2 regions of the Paenibacillus sp. QJM3NY_38 genome follow, and region 2 is predicted to be linked to the other one. Evidence: a T-box and tRNA genes for the amino acid it is inferred to sense, from the RefSeq annotation. Region 2 holds a T-box; the other holds one or more tRNA genes.

Region 1 (10,105 bases), 2.3 Mb from region 2:
CGCATGATAAGACAAACGCACCGGTAACGGCTCATCCTTCAGCAGCGACGACATGACCCTTGCTATGGGAGCAGTCAGATCGGACCGCAGCACCATTGTCGTTCCGCGCTTATTCAATAATTTAAACAGTTTTTGGTCCGACGTAGAGCTAGCCACGCCTACCGTATCGTAATATTCCATCGTTGGTGTCATAATCTGCCGGTATCCCCAGCGGTCCATACATGCCAGCACTTCACGTTCAATCCGGCGCAGCTTCGTGACCGCATGAGGGAGATAATCACGAACACCTGCCGGTTTCTCGAAGCCTTTCGGTTTAGACATGACGCTCCACCTCAAATTCAGAAAAGTCTTTAATATGGTAAAGTGGTACCTTGCTAATAAATTAAAGGATATTGGCTATATTACCATGAACTCTGCCCGATCGTCAATGCATCATGGACGCTTCCTGCTATGTATCGTTCTCTGTTGTTCTTCACCTTAGCCGCCAAAGAATTCGCTTAACTTCTGGGTATAATTGTAACACAAGAACAAGCTGGAGTGGCTTGCTTGTCTATGGGTTAAACCTCCCATGTCTTTTGCGGCATAAATACAAATACATTAGCTGGTATCGTATGATTAGGCCCCCCGTAATCTCTGAATGACCCATTCATACAAAAAAGCCGCCCGATTGCCGGACGGCTTTGCTTCATCATGTTTGGTAAGAATAAAGAATATGCCTGCTATGATTATAGATCAACTGATTTCTTGCTGTCGCCTGCAACGGTGTCTTTTCTCTGCGATGGCGATTTTGGCGCTTTGGATGATGGCTTCAATGATCGTGGAACGCTGCCAAGCAGCACCCAGGAGCCTGGAATCCACCGGAACACCGTTTGTACGACCAGCGCACTAACAATCAGCGCAGTTACCATGCCGCCATAAATCCAGATGAGATAATCATCGGTTACCGGATTCAGCTTGAGATCGTACTCCCGATACAGGAACAGCCAGAGAGGATGCACCAGATAGATCGCGAAGGACAACTCGCCAATCCGCGTCAGCACCTTCACGATGAGTCTCCAACCGCTGTTATACAGCCAGCTGGCCAGCTGCATCAGCACAATGGCGGAGAAAACCGTGTGCAGATTCCATAACAGCTCGTACAACAGGGAGTCGTATTTGGCACCGTGCAATCTCTGATTGTACCAAATCTGCACGTGCGTCAGCGCCATCGCGAGCCAGCCCGCCCATAACACGACTGTACCTGCTCTTTGACCTGACGTCTGCTTTTTCCAAGATGACGTAAGCCAGCCCTTGAATTTGTCGTAATTCATCGCCAGATAAGCACCCAGCATATAGTAGGCTAAATACGAGATCGCCAAGCTTCCTTTAAACGTGTAGTGCAGCTCATATTTATTCCATATGATAAAGCCCCATTGAAGCAGGAACCCGATGGGAACCGCCCACCGTACGAGAAACCGGGACGATTTGAACAGCTTGAGGAATATCGGAAACAGAATATAGAACTGCAAGCTAATAAACACAAAGTATAAGTGCGTATAGTTCTGCCCCCGAATCAAGCGTTCAAAGAAAACCGGCATCTGCGCCCATAGATCAAATGAGCTGTTGAGCAACCCGTTCTGATACATCCGCACAAAGAAATAGATGATCGAGAACAACACATAAGGCAGCAGAATGTACAAGAGCCGCCGTTTGTAGAAGTTTTTGATCAGATCCTTGGTCAGCGGCCGGTCCGCATAGTTATAGAACAGCACAAAGCTGCTTAGGAATATAAACGAGGGTGTACCGTATTTAAAAAATATATTCAAAAAATTAATAATATAATAGAATCGCGAATCAATCGCATCGACCGTTGCAAATGAAGTCGCATGAACGTGAAGCACGCCCAGGATGGCCAGCGCACGATAAATATCGAGCTGCGGGAGCCTTTCCTTTTTGTTCAGCGTTGCACTCATGTCAGGCGTCGCCTCCTTGTTTTCAAGTATTTTCATAGAGTCATTGTATAAGGATAGGCGGGCAAAAAAGTCCCTCAAGGCTATCATACCCAGGGGACTATTGAATCGCTTTGTGTCATGTTATCCTCTACTCATTCTACAATAATTCAGGTAGCTTGAGAACCTAACTTGTCACATTACCTCAAATTGACTCACTTTCCGTTGATGTCCTCTTCAGCTCTTGCAATGGATTGCCGCCTACAAAAACACCCGGTGCCACATCTTTATGTACGACAGACCCTGCTGCAACAACCGCGCCATCTCCGATCGTTACACCAGGCAAAATCGTGGTGTTCGCGCCGATGAGCACGTTCTCCCCGATCCGCACTTCACCCAGACGATATTCCTTTATTAAATACTCATGGGCAAGAATCGTTGTATTGTAGCCGATCACCGAATTCTCGCCGATGGATATTTTCTCCGGAAAAAACACATCCACCATGACCATCAATCCAAACGCGGTATGCCTCCCCACCTTCATCCCGAGCATATGACGGTATATCCAGTTCTTCAAGGGCAGGATAGGACAATAGCGGGCCAACTGGATAAAGATGAAGTTCTTGACGCCCTTGAACGGGCTCACGGTGCGGTAGATTTGCCATAACGCGTTGGGCCCTTCTACAGGATAACGGGTAATCTTTCTGGCCATGCTGCCAAAACTCCTATTCCTCTTGAAGTCCTACGATCTCATACAGGTCTTTCATATCCTTTAAAACATAATCCGGACCATACTCCATCAGCTTCTGCTCACCCTTCAGGGACCAAGCTACAGCTGCGGCCTTCACGCCCGCCGACTTGGCAGATTGAATATCGACCGGGCTATCCCCGATCATCAACGTCGTAGCCGGATTGGCGCCCAGCCGCTCGATCGCCGTCAGAACAGGCTCAGGATGCGGTTTCGGATGCTCAACGTCGTTCACCGTCACAATCGCCGACATGAAACGCTCCAGATCGTACTTCTCTAAAGTCATCATCGTGGAGGGACGAATCTTCGTGGTTACGATCCCCAATGAAAGCCCGTGACGATGAAGGCGCTCCACGACTTCATTTACATGGGGGAACGGTCTAACCATCTCATCATGATGAAGCGTGTTGAAGGAGCGGTATGCTTTGATAAGCGGACTAACGTCCTCAACGCCCCCCGAGAAAGCCCGCAGCTGCTGCTCCAGGGTGGTTCCCATATGTGGAATGATCTGCTCCCTGGTTAGCGGTCCTGGGGTCTGAGCCTCGAAGACATGCAGAAACGACGAGATAATCAATTCATTCGTATCAATAATGGTTCCGTCCAAATCAAACAGTACGGTTTCGATCATGCTGCAACTACTCCTTTTTGTCCTCCGTATCTGGGTTTATTGCCGGAGTATCTTCTACTGGGGACGGTTTAACTTCCGGCTCCTGGACTTGGGTTAGAGAGCTTTTGTCAGCCGTCTCTGCTGGCTCTGCTGCCGGTTTGTCCTGCTTAACAGGTGCCTGCGCAGACGACTTCGCGGCTTTATTGGTCTGAAGGTCCGCTTCAGGTGTAGGACCTGCTCCGGTTTTCGTTGACACGATAGGGTCCAAATAGCGCACATTGGCGCGACCCGTTACACGGCGCACAATGATCAGTACGATGCCTCCAATGACAATCAATACGGACAGCAGCTGGGAGATCCTAATATTGCCGTAAGCCGGGTCCAGATGGCCCAGTTCAAAGCCCATCCAAGTCATCGGTGCCCATAACGCATTGTTAATGAAGTCGGCAAGGCCGGCTGCGCCTTGGAACGCCAAACTGTCCGTGCGTACGGCTTCAATGAAGAATCGACCGATGGAATACCAGATGAAATATCCGATGAAGAGCTCGCCTGCGCGCAGGAATTTCTGCCTGCGAAGAATAAGGAGAATGACAATACCCACCAAGTTCCATAAGGATTCATATAGGAAGGTAGGATGATGGAATACGCCTTGTACATTCATTTGATTGACGATGAAATCAGGCAAATGGAGCTCCCCGCGTAAAAAGGACTCGCTTACAGGACCGCCATAGGCCTCCTGGTTCACGAAGTTCCCCCAGCGACCAATGATCTGGCCGGCCAACAGGGACGGAGCACAGATATCGGCAATCCGCCAGAAGGAGTAGCCTTTTCTGCGAACATAGATCAACGCACAGATAATGGCACCAATCAGGGCACCGAATATGGCAATCCCGCCGTTCCATATTTTGAACACGTCCAGGAAGTTGTCTTTATAGTCTTCCCATTTAAAAGCTACATAATAAATACGAGCACCAATGATTGCGGAAGGCACGCCAAGCAAGAGCAAATCCATGAAAAATTCTTGTGGAATACCAAAACGCTTCCCCTCGCGAATGGCCAGTAACAGCCCCGCCAAAGCACCCAAACCCAAAATCAAGCCATACCAATGAACACGCAGCGATCCGATGGAGAACGCCACCGGATCGATGAGCAATGTTTGCATCTTTTATAACCTCCCTAGTCCTAGTCCAAATCGTCCATATCTTCAGCGATCGTAGCTGTCAGTTTGTTTGTAAACTGCAGCGCAGCATTCAGTCCCATTTGTTTCAATCTGTAGTTCATAGCTGCCACTTCAATAATAACCGCAAGGTTACGTCCTGGACGAACCGGAATGGTGACCAGAGGGATGTCCGTCTCAATAATTCGTGTTGTTTCTTCATCTAGCCCCAGACGATCATACTGTTTATCCTGCTGCCAGGCTTCCAATCGCACAACAAGGGTAATCCGTTTATTGTTTCGAACGGCTCCTGCACCGAATAACGTCATTACATTAATAATACCGACTCCGCGAATCTCCAGAAGATGGCGAATGAGCTCCGGCGCCGTACCGTGCAGCTGAAAATCCGATGTCTGACGTATCTCCACCGCATCGTCCGCAATTAATCGGTGTCCGCGTTTGACGAGCTCCAGTGCCGTCTCGCTTTTCCCGATACCGCTTGAGCCTGTTATCAGCATCCCTACGCCATAAACATCGCACAATACCCCGTGGATGGTTGTAGTTGGTGCAAGTTTGCGTTCCAGAAAGCTTGTGAATCGGCTTGTCAGAATGGTTGTTGCCATGCTGCTGCGCAGTACAGGCAAACCTCTCTCATTCCCGAGTTCCACAAGTTCCTCCGGCACCTCCAAGGAACGTGTTACGACGATACAGGGTGTTTCTTCCGTGCACAGGCTGCGCATCCGCTCTTTACGCTCTTCCGGCTTCAGCATTCCGAAGAAAGCCAACTCCGTGCGCCCCATAAGCTGAACCCGTTCCCGCGGATGGTATTCAAAATAACCGGCCATTTCCAATCCCGGGCGATTCAGATCGTCCGTTGTAATCTGACGTTTCAAGCCCTCCTCACCTGCGATGACCTCCAGCTGAAACTGCTGGACCAGCTCGGATACCTTCACTTTCTTGGCCATGGTCTTACCCCTCTTCTTCCATTGTATGTTGACATCACAACGGAACCGCCATATGGCACGGCCCGTCTTGGATGATATATTCCCTCATTCAGTTATTCCTAAAGAGACTTCTGCACACTTATCTGCGACCTGGAAATTATCATGAAATATGCTCAACATCCCATATGTTCAATACTTATGTATGCCTTGCTTTGTGCTTATCTTATCGAAAAAAGCCAATGAATGCAATTCTAACCGACTACTCCATTGCGACATTAGGCTTATATAGAGGTGTGCTTTAAATAGATTGCTGCCCATGGGAAACCTCAACTGGCATCGGCAAAGGAGATCCAAACCTTGTCCCAGGGCGGGAATCCTAGCGTGATATTGTCTTTTTCTCCTAAAAAAACCGCCCCTTGAGGGGGCGGTTTTCAAGAGATCCCGATTGCTGAAGATTAGTCTTCGAGCAATACGTTCAATTCAGACTCTTTATCAAAGATATGAACTTTGTTCATGTCGAGTGCCAATTTCACATTGTCGCCTTCGCGAGTAGTCGAACGTCCGTCTACACGGCCGATAACCGTATCGGTGCCCAAGCCGCTCAGGTACAAGAGCATTTCGTGACCAAGGTTCTCGGTTACATCGACTTTTGCAGAGAAGATTGTGTTCGGGGAAGCTTCCAGGAAGACTGGCTCTTCATGAATATCTTCCGGACGAACACCCATGATCACTTCTTTGCCAATCATGGATTTATTTTTGAGCAATTGTGCTTTACCACCTGGTACTTGAACGTTCAAGCCCTGGGAAGTGAAGTATACGCCACCGTTTTGCTCGGACAATTTACCGTTGATGAAGTTCATGGTTGGGGAACCGATGAAACCAGCAACGAACAGGTTGTTCGGATTGTTGTACAGTTGCTCTGGGGAATCCGCTTGTTGAATGATGCCGTCCTGCATAACAACGATACGGTCACCCATTGTCATAGCTTCTGTTTGGTCATGCGTTACGTAGATACAAGTGGTTTCAAGACGCTTAACCAGCTTGGTGATTTCGGCACGCATCTGACCGCGGAGTTTCGCATCCAAGTTGGAAAGCGGCTCATCCATCAAGAAGACTTGTGGATCACGGACAATCGCACGACCCAAGGCAACACGCTGACGCTGACCACCGGACAGAGCTTTTGGCTTACGCTCAAGCAAATGCTCGATATCCAGGATTTTTGCTGCTTCACGTACACGCTTATCGATTTCGTCTTTCTTCACTTTACGGAGTTTCAAACCGAATGCCATGTTCTGGTATACGTTCATATGTGGATACAAGGCGTAGGATTGGAATACCATCGCGATGTCACGATCTTTAGGTGCTACATCGTTAACAACACGGTCGCCAATGTAAAGTTTACCCTCAGAAATTTCCTCAAGACCTGCGATCATACGCAGTGTCGTGGACTTACCGCAACCGGAAGGACCTACCAAAACCAAAAATTCTTTATCTTTAATATCCAAATTAACGTCAATTACAGTTGCTTTATCCGAACCTGCATACTTTTTGTAAATATGCTCTAAGCGTACACCAGCCATGTGCATTTGCCCCCTCATATGAATGTTATGAAATCGAATACAATTAATTTATAATCTTATATTACCCCATAGGCACCTGACTTGCTATACACAATCTGCACAAAAAACCTATTTCCTTTTCGTCACTTTATACAATAGAAGCGTTATTTTCACTAAAACCGCATCACTGAAGCTGCGAACATCTAGCCCCGTCTCCTGTTTAATCTTATCCAGGCGGTACAGCAGCGTGTTACGGTGGATATACAGGTGCTTGGCCGTCTCACTCACGTTACAATCCAATTCGAAAAAAGACTCGAGCGTTGACAATGTCTCGCTATCCTCGAACAAATCGGTATGGCCGGCAGCGTACTCGCGCAGAAATTGATTGCGCTGGTACTCGGGAATGCTATAAACCAGACGCTCCAGATGAAGCCCGGTCGATAAATGGATATGTTCCTTGACCTGGAATGTACGGCCAATGGTCATTGTCTCTCTTAACATGCTAACGGTCTGTGGCAGAGCGTGCAGCGCATTAACCGCTGGTATCGCAGAGATATGGAAATCCCCCACCCATTCCGTTGAAATCAGCTCGTAGAGCCCCATACAGAATAAAGAGAGCAAATCCTGGTCGCCTTCCACCGAAGCATCCTCTTTATCATCCGTCGTTATACCATCCAGCAATTCTTGGTTCGCTAGGATAATCCATTCCTTATCAAGCAGCGGCACCAGAATGATGTCCCCGCCAAAATAGCTGCGCAGTAATCGATGCAGCGCCTTATAGCTTGGAGTGGGGGCATGCTCGCTCTCATGAATTAGAAGAAAGGGAACCATGTCCTCTGTCAAACTTGTCCGAATCCACATTTCCTCTGGTAATTCAGCAAGCAGTTCACCGGCTTGCAGGCGTTCCTTTAACCAACCACCCAACTGTTGGGCGCGTCGTTCTTCTTCAACTTTACCGGTATTCTTGGGTACTCCCCCTGACATCGTATCCTGCAGGCTCGACAATAGTAGAGTTATAAGCCCAATCTCCGACTCCGTCAGAGCACCCTGATCCGCTACGATTACCCGGCTAGGATCCTGTGGATTCACTGGAATCCAAATCTCACCCAGGTCCTTGCGAGCATAGGCGCCGTTAACCCTTTGTGATTTGTGCGAGGTTCCGTTTTCTACACGGTTATCAGACCCCTGGGCTCTTACCTCATGACCAATCCGATCACCGAATGGCGGTGAGGTCGCCATTGATTTTGTTAACCATGCCGCTTCCTGATCATTCAATGTTTTTAAACCGAGTGAGGTACCCAAGGTCTGCTCCAGTTTCTGAACGATGTGCTCCATCTCCACCATTGATGACTCCACCACTTTATCGTTTTTTCTTATTTTAGCATAAGACCCAGTACAAGCGACAATGCCTTCTCTCTAAGCCTATTTACATTGGACAAAAACAGCTTAAAACAACACAAAAAGAGTCGTCAACAACGTTGACGACTCTTCGGATGAGCCATGAAGGACTCGAACCTTCGACACCCTGATTAAAAGTCAGGTGCTCTACCAACTGAGCTAATGGCTCTTATTACTGGTGGAGGATGATGGATTCGAACCACCGAACTCGGACGAGAACAGATTTACAGTCTGCTGCGTTTGGCCACTTCGCTAATCCTCCAGGATATAAAGGTGGCTCGGGACGGAATCGAACCGCCGACACGAGGATTTTCAGTCCTCTGCTCTACCGACTGAGCTACCGAGCCTTACATAAATGACATAAAAATAAAGTTCGGCATCCCACTTTAATCTGTGGAAAACCGACTATTTTTATTCCTTAAAATTAATAATGGCGGAACTGACGGGATTCGAACCCGCGATCTCCTGCGTGACAGGCAGGCATGTTAGGCCTCTACACCACAGTTCCACATTATTAAAGATGGTGCCGGCGAGAGGACTTGAACCCCCAACCTACTGATTACAAGTCAGTTGCTCTACCAATTGAGCTACACCGGCATGGTAAGGTGATAAAAATAGTACATGGTGGAGGCTGAGGGGTTCGAACCCCCGACCCTCTGCTTGTAAGGCAGATGCTCTCCCAGCTGAGCTAAGCCTCCAGGTATGTATGGTAGCGGCGGAGGGGATCGAACCCCCGACCTCACGGGTATGAACCGTACGCTCTAGCCAGCTGAGCTACACCGCCATATAAACCTATTTGCGTTCAAGTTATTCAAATGGCGGAGAGAGAGGGATTCGAACCCTCGCACCGCTTACGCAGTCTAACCCCTTAGCAGAGGGTCCCCTTATAGCCACTTGGGTATCTCTCCATCATAACTTGTATGCAGTTACAGAGATTGATTCCCTGAAAACTAGATACGAAACGATCTTTGCAGCACATTGAAATATTTTTTTTGGATAAGCCCTCGACCGATTAGTATTGGTCAGCTCCATGCATTGCTGCACTTCCACCTCCAACCTATCTACCTCGTCGTCTTCAAGGGGTCTTACTAGTTGGGAAATCTCATCTTGAGGGGGGCTTCACGCTTAGATGCTTTCAGCGCTTATCCCGTCCGTACGTAGCTACCCAGCCATGCTCCTGGCGGAACAACTGGTGCACCAGCGGTACGTCCATCCCGGTCCTCTCGTACTAAGGACAGCTCCTCTCAAATTTCCTACGCCCACGACAGATAGGGACCGAACTGTCTCACGACGTTCTGAACCCAGCTCGCGTACCGCTTTAATGGGCGAACAGCCCAACCCTTGGGACCTACTTCAGCCCCAGGATGCGATGAGCCGACATCGAGGTGCCAAACCTCCCCGTCGATGTGGACTCTTGGGGGAGATAAGCCTGTTATCCCCAGGGTAGCTTTTATCCGTTGAGCGATGGCCCTTCCATGCGGTACCACCGGATCACTAAGCCCGACTTTCGTCCCTGCTCGACTTGTAGGTCTCGCAGTCAAGCTCCCTTATGCCTTTGCACTCTTCGAATGATTTCCAACCATTCTGAGGGAACCTTGGGGCGCCTCCGTTACTCTTTAGGAGGCGACCGCCCCAGTCAAACTGCCCGCCTGACACTGTCCCCGTACCGGATTACGGTACCAGGTTAGAACCTAGATACGATCAGGGTGGTATCCCAACGTCGCCTCCACACAAGCTGGCGCTCATGCTTCTTAGGCTCCCACCT
Region 2 (10,105 bases):
TTACCGCAGGAAGCGTCAAGGGGTAATACCAGGAGCAGGAGCATGCGTATGAATTTGCGGAACAAACTATTCACGGCCTTTTTGGGGCTTATTATTATTCCGTTATTTGTGCTGGGCCTATTTACATTCTTTATTACGTACAATTCGATTGAGAAAAAATACAGCCAGCAGGCTGAATATTCGCTAAAAGCGATCAGCTACAGCATTCTGAGCGTGTTCAAGGAGATGGAGTATGTCACGGATAACGGGATTGCCACCTCCGTCTTTGCCATGGCGCTGAATGCCAAGAATCCCGATGATCAAAACCTGATTAAGGAATCCAATGCTGAACAGCTGAAACTGAACGACAGACAGCGAAACTTTCGGAATCTATTATACAATCACCCAGCCATCAGTTATGCGTTTTTATATCATTTCAATAAAGAGTCATCACCGATTCCGATATTCAGTAAAGAGGATTTCAGAACGCTGCCTTACGAGCAGTTTAAGAACAGTCCTTTATACGAAGAGGTTGTGCAGCTTAACGGAATCCCCAAATGGCTGGCTCCGCACGAATTTCCGGAATTGACGGGGGCGGAGCCGGTATTCACCCAGATCAGGCTGATTAAGGACGTGACGACACTCCGCAAGCTGGGGATCTTGGTCGTCCAGATCAAGAGGTGGGAGTTTGAAGAGATTTTCCGTCATCTGACACTGCCTAACAATCTGCAGAATACATCGTTTATGTTGGTCAACAATGATGGCTTCATTTTATTTGATCCAAATAACGATATGGATGGCCAAAATATTAGTCAATATATGAAGCATGACGTTGAATTTAAGCAAGGCTACCAAAGTTTTAAAGCCAAGTTTAACGGCAAGGAGAATATTGTCTCCATCTATCATCTGAATGATTACGGCTGGAATCTCGTCTCGGTGACCAGCTGGGACTCGCTCTCACAAGAGGTGACTTCCTTTGCCAAGTGGTTCTTCGTCATTATGGGCCTCTGTCTGGTTACGGCGATTGTGTTCAACCGTCTGTTTATGAATCGGATTACCGGGACGATCGCTGTCATCGTACGGTTTATGCGCCGCGTGGAAGATGGGGATTTGAATGCGAGAGTTGAAGAGAAGGGAGAGGATGAGCTGCTGCTGCTGTCGAAAGGGTTCAACAATTTGATGAACCGGATCAACAATCTGTTTGCGCAGATCAAAAAGGAGCAGAGGCAGAAGACCGACGCGGAGATGCGTGTGCTGCAAGCGCAGATCAAGCCGCACTTCCTCTTTAACACTTTGGAATCGATCAACGTTCTCGCTGTACAGAATGAAGGACGCAAGGTCAGCGAAATGGTATACCGGCTTGCCAGCATCTTGCGGATCAGTATACAGGAGAAGGAAGAAATTACGCTGGATGAAGAAATCAAGCACTTGCAGAGCTACCTTGAAATCCAGAAGTTTCGGTTCGAGGACCTGTTCGAATACGAGATTGACGTGCCGAAAGAGCTTATGCACAGCCGCATTTTGAAGCTGACGCTGCAGCCGCTGGTTGAGAACAGCATACAGCATGGCTTTGAAGGGATTTCTTATACAGGATGGATACGCATCTCTGCATGGAAGGAACTCGGTAATGTCATGATTCGGGTAGAGGATAACGGGCTCGGCATGACCTCAGAGCAGTTGTCCATGTTTGAATATATGGTGTCCGAGGATAACGGATCGGAACAGACGACAATGCAGAATCTCAAAGTGAACCAGGAACGACGGGGACTTGGACTGCGGAGCGTGGCTGACCGGCTTCGCATTCAGTACGGGGATTATTACGGTTTATTCATATGCTCAAGCCGCCCCGGCGGCACCGTTATACAATGCGTCATACCCAATTATGACAGGGGGGAAGGGCAGCATGTTGAAGGCACTATTAGTTGATGATGAGGCTCCCATCCTGAACAATCTCAGCAAGGTTCTGCCTTGGGAAGAGATGGGCATGAAGGTTGTCGGACTTGCCCGAAGCGGGATGGAAGCACTTGAAGTAGCGGATCAGTATAACCCGGATCTGATTCTGTGTGATATCCGGATGCCCGTCATGGACGGACTGACCTTTATTACGAAGATTCGGGAGAAAGGAAGCCGGGCGGAAATCTTTTTGTTAACGGGATATCAGGAGTTTGAATATGCCCGGGAAGCGATTAAGCTGGGCGTCAAGGATTATATCAGCAAGCCGATTCATTACGGTGAGCTTGAGATGAAGATTCGGGAGATCGGGGAGGAGATCCGCAAGAAGAGGGCGAAAGAGAAGTATTACAGTACCGTTTCGCTAATCGACGAGGCTCCGAATCCTGAAGCCGTTAAGAAATCGCCGGAGCAATTGGTAACGTCTGCTCTGGAGTATATCAATACCCATATGGGACAGGATTTGGGGATTGAGGAGCTTTCGGAGCATTTAGGGATCAGCTCCAGTTACTTCTGTTTATTGTTCAAGAACCATGTCGGACTTACCTTCGTAGAGTATTTGACGAGACAGCGGATGGAGGCGGCCAAGTTCCTGTTAGTAAACAGCGACAAGAACATCGCGCAGATCGGCTCCTTTGTCGGTTATCATGAGCGGCGGTATTTTACCAAGGTATTTCAAAAAGCCACCGGCATGACGCCATCTGAATTCCGGGAAATGTCCGGGGAGGCAACGGTATAGGTTTTGATAGGGCCTATGCAGGCTGCTACAGTCATCACGAGATCAATCCGCTTGGCCTTGCAAAGTCCTTTAAATGGATAGAAAGTAGGTATGAGATCAATGAAATGGACGGCAGCAGATTTATCGTTAGAACAAAAGGTAGGACAAATGTTTATATGCGGCTTCAACGCCTTGACACCGAATGAGCACGCCAAAATACTGATTGAACAATATCAGGTCGGGGGCATCTGCTATTTTCGCCGGAACGTGAAAACGCTGCCTCAGCTTGCCGAACTGTCAGAGTCCTTGCAGCAGCTCGCATCGGACCGCCAAAAGTTCCCGCTTCTGATCTCAATAGATCAGGAGGGCGGTATGGTTGCCCGGATTGATCATGAAGGCATCAGCCGCATTCCGGGAAATATGGCGCTTGGAGCAGCGGGCAGCGCGGAGGATTCGTACAGGGTAGCGCAAATCGGGGCGCGCGAATTGCGTTCACTCGGGGTGAACATGAATTTCGCTCCTTGCCTCGATGTGAACAACAATCCTCGTAATCCGGTCATCGGTGTGCGTTCCTTCGGCGAAGATCCCCAAGCTGTTGCCGCGCTTGGGACTGCGGCCATTAAGGGATATCAGGAAGAGGGCGTATCCGCTACGGCCAAGCACTTCCCGGGACATGGCGATACGAGCGTCGATTCACATCTCGGGCGGGCTTCAGTACCGCATGATCTGGAACGGCTCCGCAGTGTGGAATTGTATCCGTTCGCGCAAGCGATCCGGGACGGCGTGGACGCCATTATGACGGCACACGTCAGTTTCCCGGCGATAGAGCCGAGTGATCTGCCGGCCACGCTTTCTCAAGCCGTGTTAACGGGTTTGCTGAGGGAAGAGATGGGGTTTGAAGGGCTGATCATAACGGACTGCCTTGAGATGCATGCGATCTCCAAAGAGTACGGCATTCCGGAGGGCGCGATACGCGCGATCGCAGCGGGTGCGGACTGCGTACTGGTCAGCCACAATCTATCCGAGCAGACGGCGGCGATAACGGCCGTCATTGAAGCTGTCCGCAGCGGAAGGCTTTCAGAGAATCTGATCGATACGGCTGTAGAGCGGATATTGGCGCTTAAGCAGCGTAATGCGAAGCTCGCAGAGGAGCTTCCGGTCTACCCGATTGGCGAGGTGGCGGAAGAGACCAAACAATTGCTGGCCCAAATCGCAGGCAGAGGCATCACGCTGGTGAAAGACGAAGGGCAGCTGCCTCTTAAGCCGGCGCAGGCTGTGGCGGTGATCTGGCCTGAACTGCTTCAGGCAACCCAGGTGGATGAAGCATGGAGCAAGAGCTATACCTTGGGGGATGCCTTGAGAAGTTACGGGGTTCCGGCAGACGATCTGCGTGTCGGAACCGATATGTCCGATGAAGAGGTCGAGCAGGCCGTTAAGGCAGCCGAAGGATATAAACAGATTGTTGTAGCCACGTACACTTCCGAGAGTCGTCTTCCCGCCGGCCAGCAGAAGCTGGTGAACAAGCTGGCTGAACTTGAGGATGTGGCCCTTGTTATTGTCGCTACCCGTAATCCTTATGATATCAATGATCTTCCCCCGGTTCCGACGTATTTGTGCAGCTACGAGAACACGCCCTATTATATGAATGCGGCCGCGGGCGTTTTGATAGGACAGGTTATGCCAGAGGGTAAGCTCCCGGTAGGGGTCAGCGAGGCTTATCCGCTAGGCTGGAGCGGTAATCAGGACTATGTCAACAATTGAATAAGGGTTGCTCAAACCGGAGTCTTCCTGCCCAGGAATGCTCCGGTTTTCCTATTTTCCAGCCATTTCTGAGCAACTTTTCGGGAAACTTCGCGTCTAATAGTATGTCCAATAGAGGCAGACCGACTATACTGAGTGTTTTTAAAGGAGTAGAGAATGAATTTCAAGAGAATCTCGATGATTACAGTCCTTGCCGCGGCACAGGTATCCATGGCATTTCCCGCGGCAGCTGAATCACCGGATATTACAGCTCCGGCGCTAAATAGCCAATCAGCGCTGCAGTCCCCGGTGGAAGGACAAGGCCAGCAGAGTGGAGAACAACAGACGGACATGCAGCAAGCGGAGGAAACATCGGCAACGCCAAAGGAAACACCTTCTGATTCAATTGAAGGCACGATTAGCGATCCGAATGCCGAACCTTCTGCCCCTAATGAACAGCAGGAGCAGGAGGAAACGGATAGCGATCCTTCCGATAATGAGGTATCAGAGAACGAAGAGGGCAGCCCATCCGGAGACAAGCCCGAAGTCAGCACTTCCCATGTTTCGGCTAACGAACTTGTGCTGCTGATGAACAGCAATGTGATGTACCATAACGGCAAGAAATACAAAGCGGGTCAGCCGATGGCTGTGAAGCAAGGGGTATCCTATGTCGCCATTCGCGCCATGGTTGAACGTGCAGGACTGAAGCTGTCTTACGATAACAAAACGAAGGAAACCATCATCCTTAAGGATGGCAATGAACTTCGGTTTACGACAGGAAGCAGTCATTATAAAGTCAACGGACAGGTTCGTCCGATGAAAGGCCCTGCCTACCAGAGCAGCAATGTGTTTATGGTTCCGTTAACCGCGATCACGCAAGCGCTTGATATTCCATACCAGGTGAACCAATCCGAGAAGAAGGTTATACTCGATTTATCCGGTATGGGCAGCGGCAACGATAACGGCGAACAGTCTGGAAATAACGGCGGGGGATCGGGCAGCGAGGTTCCGAACATACCGAACCTGGGTCCGAATGACCTCATCCTGATGATGAACAGCAACAAGATGTATCAGAACGGGAAAGCGTATACGGCAGGTCAGCCAATGGCAGTCAAGAATGGCGTATCCTATGTTGCCATTCGCTCCCTCGTTGATCGTGTCGGCCTGAAGCTGACCTATGACGGAAAGACAAAGGAAACGATTATTATCCGCGGTAACGATGAGCTTCGTTTTAAGACGAACAGCAGCGTATACACCGTGAACGGGGTCAGAAAATCAATGAAGGGACCGGCTTATCAGTCCAACAATACATTCATGGTGCCGCTGACCAGCATTACACAGGCGCTGGACATTAGTTATCGGGTGGATCAGCCGAACAAACGGGTTATCCTTAGCCTGAGCTCAAAGCCGGTAGCTTCCTTCACGGTGCAGCCTGGCGAGATTCTTGCCGGACAAACAACGGTTACGTATAAGACGAATGCTTATTCGCCGACGGGACTGGCTATTGTTGACGAGCATTGGGAAGGCCGGGAAGAGATTTTTGACGAACCCGGTGTGCATACGGTTACCTACTCGGTACAGGATTCCAGCGGGGAGTGGAGCGAACCGTATATATTGAGCATTCAAGTATCCGCTCCGAATACGCCGCCTGTTGCCATGTTCGAAACGGACAAACAGGAATATAAGATCGGTGAGAAAATAACGTACATGAATATGAGTTATGACAACGATCCTGGCGATGAGCTTACGTATAAGTGGGAAAACAATGATCAGGCCTTTTTTACGGCAGGAACGCATAAGGTGCTGCTGATTGTTACCGATAAACATGGAGCGACCAGCTCATACGAGAAGATCATCAACGTAACGAGTGAAGTGATGTATACGCGCGATCAATTCAATCAATTATTTACGGGCATCGGCGACAAATACACCTTTGACGGATCAGCTGTGCCGACATGGAAACTGATGCCGATTACGAGAAGCTCCGAACCGTATCTGTTGATTCGCAGCAACTCTCCGGAAACCGTCTATCAAGAGGGTATTGTTTACCGTGAGGTCGGCAATGCCAGCACGCGATTCATGATTCACCACTTGAACGCTACCGGGAAGAATATGAAGATGTATGTCGTCGCCACCAACATCAACACGATGACGGCGCGTCTGACCACCGAGTATACCGGTTTGGGCGGTCCGATCAATATCCCGACAGCCACGGGTAAAGCGGCTGTCCAGCGTTACCTCGAGTCCATGCAGTCAGCGGATGCATTCAAGACGATCTCGCTCGCCCCTGGGGAAAGCCGGATCATTTTGCAAGACTTGAGCGCGCAAACCTTGAAGAATCAGCAGGTGCTCTCCATGTTTGCTGATCTCTATTCGGACTCGCCGATCCGATATGATGTCATCATGATTGATGAAGCCAAGGATCCGATTCAAAAGCTGCCTTACCTGAAGCTCCATCCGAGCGATGGCGTTCATAACCGGGGAACGTATCCGGACTCGACACGGATCATTGAATCCTATGACTTGGTTGGCGACACGCCTACCCGGCTCGCGCTCGGCGACAAGACAAACGATCCGAATCTGGAAGGGTATGACGGCATTAACGGTTCATATCAATCCAATGCCGGGAACTTCGGTGTACTGTACAAAATCAAGCTGCACCGCGTAGCACCCAATACGCTGATCACGCTGAATCCGCGCGGAGGCAAGTACATGGGTGCGATGATGGTGAACGGAAATATCATTCAGACGCCGAATACAAGCGGAGGCGCCGTATCTGCGCCGAATGAAGCTGCCGTTCTCTATCGTACGGGGAATTACGAGCAGACCGTGGAAATCCTGTTTACGGCGGCACCGGGAAGCAGTCTGCCAGTCAACATCCTGCTCCAGCCGCTTCCGCAATTAAAGAACTAATCCATTCATCATGTATTGCAATGGGACAGCTTCTTAGCCAGAACATGGCTAGGGCTGTCCTTTTTGTTGGTTCTTGCCCAGGGATCACGTCTTTCCCAGGCTTTTGCCTTCCATAGGTGAAGTACCTTACAGGCGTTTAGCCTACACACAACCGCTTTCATTGACGCTATCTTATTTTTCAGGCATTATAAGAAGAGAGTATTCTCAAGTAGAGGAGGTTACCTCCGTATGCTTACGACGGAACAGATCATCGACGCCATGGCGGAACATGGGCTGCGCATTACTGATCAGCGCAAGACACTTGCCAAATTGTTTGGGGAACATCCTGGCTATTTAACGGCCAAGGATGTGTACGAATATATGGGCCGGAAGTACAGCGGTTTGAGCTTCGATACGGTCTATCGGAATCTTAGGGTATTGTACGAGCTTGGCGTATTGGAGCAGGTTGTGTTCGAGGAAGGCATCAAGTTTCGAGGACGCTGCAGCGAAGAGCATCATCATCATCACATGATCTGCTTGCAGTGCCAGAAGACGTACCCGATTACGTTTTGCCCGATGCAGCTGACCGATGCGCCGGATGATTTCCAGGTGGTTCAGCATAAATTCGAAGTGTTCGGCTACTGCCGGGACTGCGGCAAGGACAATGCGGATAATGAAACTTCACCAGCCAGTGCAGGAAAACGGGATAGCCGGGCATGAGCACAGCGCGCAGGGTGGTGAAGGTGCCGATACACTTCTATCGGAAATTCATCTCTCCGTTGAAACCGGCGACTTGCCGATTCTATCCAACCTGCTCGGCCTATGCTCTTGAAGCGATTGAGGTGCACGGCGCGCTCAAGGGCTCCTGGCTGGCGGCCAAGCGAATAGCAAGATGCCATCCGTTTCATCCAGGCGGCATTGATATGGTTCCGCCGCGCAAGGATAAGATGTCGTCTTCATTAACAGAGAAATAGCGTTTTTTGGGGTATCCTAGCGGATACGAAACGGAATGCATCCTGTCTTATTGGTCATAGCCATTCTACGGACCGCGGCTCACCTTGACACGCCGCAGCCCGTTTGATTAAAATGTAAGAAATTATAGATATATCCGAGGAAGAGATAAGTACGGAAAGCTTGCCTTGAACAGAGAGCCGGAGCAGCTGGAAACCGGTCTTGGCGAATTTCGGAAAATGGTCTTGGAGGATCCGCTTTTGAGCGCTGCAGTCCGGGTAGAAAGGCTGCCGTAAAGGAGCGGCGTGAGCCAGCGTTAATGGACGGCCGGATGACGGCAGATGAGCCTGTTACCCGTAAGGGGACAGGGAATTTGGGTGGTAACGCGTGAGAATAACTCTCGTCCCATGGGGGCGGGGGTTTTTTGCTGTTTACTGCTGTTTTCGTAAAGAGATTGCCTGATACAAACAATCCATTTCACGGTAAAGGAAGGTTACTATGGCAGACAAAAAGACGTTTTATATTACAACGCCAATCTATTATCCAAGTGATAAGCTGCATATCGGCCATGCTTATACTACGGTGGCTGGCGACGCGATGGCCCGCTACAAACGGCTTCGCGGATACGATGTCCGTTATTTGACGGGGACCGATGAGCACGGACAGAAGATCGAACGCAAAGCGGCGGAGGCTGGAAAAACCCCGCAGCAGTTCGTCGACGATATCGTGGCCGGCATCAAGGACCTGTGGAAGAAGCTGGACATATCGAACGAAGATTTCATTCGCACCACGGAGCAGCGCCATACCACGGTTGTACAGGAGGTATTTGAGCGTCTGCTGAAGCAGGATGACATCTACAAGGGTGAATACGAAGGCTGGTACTGTACACCTTGTGAGTCGTTCTTCCTGGAGCGTCAGCTGGTAAACGGCAACTGTCCGGACTGTGGGCGACCTGTTGAGCTTGTCAAGGAAGAGAGCTACTTCTTCCGCATGAGCAAATATGTGGACCGCCTGCTCCAGTATTACGAGGAGAATCCGGATTTCATTCAGCCGGTATCTCGCAAGAATGAGATGATCAACAACTTCATTAAGCCGGGACTTGAGGATCTGGCTGTGTCCCGTACGACCTATGAGTGGGGCGTGAAAGTGAAGAGCGATCCGAAACATGTGATCTATGTGTGGATTGACGCCCTTCTGAACTATATAACGGCACTCGGTTACGGTACAGAGGACACCAACCTGTATGACAAATACTGGCCGGCCGACGTACACCTGATGAGTAAGGAGATCGTTCGTTTCCATACGATCTATTGGCCGATCATTCTGATGGCGCTCGATGTTCCGCTTCCGAAAAAGGTGTTTGCCCATGGCTGGCTGCTGATGAAGGACGGGAAAATGTCCAAGTCCAAGGGGAATGTGGTCGATCCGGTGACGATGATTGACCGGTATGGTCTTGATGCGCTTCGTTATTACCTGCTGCGTGAAGTTCCATTCGGAGCGGACGGCACCTTTACGCCGGAAAGCTTCGTGGAACGGGTGAACTCCGACCTGGCCAATGACTTAGGTAACTTGTTGAACCGTACCGTGGCCATGGTCGATAAATATTTTGACGGAGTGGTTCCGGCTTTCTCCGCCGGCGTAACGCCGTTTGATGCAGCGATCGAGGAAGCGGCCAAGTCGGTTTATGAGAAAGTCGAAACCGCTATGGAAAATATGGAATTTTCCGTTGCACTAACGGCCATCAGTCAGTTTGTCAGCCGCAGCAACAAATATATTGATGAGACCCAGCCTTGGACGTTGGCCAAAGACGAGAACAAACGGAATGAGCTGGCATCCGTCATGAGTCACTTGGTGGAGACGCTCCGCGTAGCATCA

The links. The T-box of region 2 lies ahead of metG (methionine--tRNA ligase). A T-box ahead of a tRNA ligase gene usually reads a tRNA of that ligase, here a tRNA-Met.
Region 1: it has a tRNA-Met gene. The T-box ahead of metG (methionine--tRNA ligase) is inferred to sense a tRNA for this amino acid. The anticodon was not compared.

Annotation. Positions count from the first base shown of each region.
Region 1 covers NZ_CM149665.1:162,605-172,709, reverse strand. Annotated here, with positions in the region: gene AC0VZ8_RS00830 (ATP phosphoribosyltransferase regulatory subunit) at 1-321, opposite strand, end outside; gene AC0VZ8_RS00825 (acyltransferase) at 726-1,952, opposite strand; gene AC0VZ8_RS00820 (acyltransferase) at 2,134-2,640, opposite strand; gene ppaX (pyrophosphatase PpaX) at 2,654-3,304, opposite strand; gene lgt (prolipoprotein diacylglyceryl transferase) at 3,312-4,445, opposite strand; gene hprK (HPr(Ser) kinase/phosphatase) at 4,466-5,404, opposite strand; gene AC0VZ8_RS00800 (ABC transporter ATP-binding protein) at 5,839-6,963, opposite strand; gene AC0VZ8_RS00795 (PucR family transcriptional regulator) at 7,072-8,286, opposite strand; tRNA gene AC0VZ8_RS00790 (tRNA-Lys) at 8,437-8,509, opposite strand; tRNA gene AC0VZ8_RS00785 (tRNA-Tyr) at 8,517-8,602, opposite strand; tRNA gene AC0VZ8_RS00780 (tRNA-Phe) at 8,615-8,687, opposite strand; tRNA gene AC0VZ8_RS00775 (tRNA-Asp) at 8,772-8,848, opposite strand; tRNA gene AC0VZ8_RS00770 (tRNA-Thr) at 8,862-8,937, opposite strand; tRNA gene AC0VZ8_RS00765 (tRNA-Val) at 8,963-9,038, opposite strand; tRNA gene AC0VZ8_RS00760 (tRNA-Met) at 9,048-9,124, opposite strand; tRNA gene AC0VZ8_RS00755 (tRNA-Ser) at 9,157-9,248, opposite strand; rRNA gene AC0VZ8_RS00750 (23S ribosomal RNA) at 9,333-10,105, opposite strand, start outside.
Region 2 covers NZ_CM149665.1:2,423,969-2,434,073, forward strand. Annotated here, with positions in the region: gene AC0VZ8_RS10675 (carbohydrate ABC transporter permease) at 1-26, shown strand, start outside; gene AC0VZ8_RS10680 (cache domain-containing sensor histidine kinase) at 49-1,905, shown strand; gene AC0VZ8_RS10685 (response regulator transcription factor) at 1,883-2,668, shown strand; gene nagZ (beta-N-acetylhexosaminidase) at 2,768-4,408, shown strand; gene AC0VZ8_RS10695 (stalk domain-containing protein) at 4,565-7,300, shown strand; gene AC0VZ8_RS10700 (Fur family transcriptional regulator) at 7,529-7,999, shown strand; gene yidD (membrane protein insertion efficiency factor YidD) at 7,996-8,253, shown strand; T-box leader at 8,382-8,641, shown strand; gene metG (methionine--tRNA ligase) at 8,729-10,105, shown strand, end outside.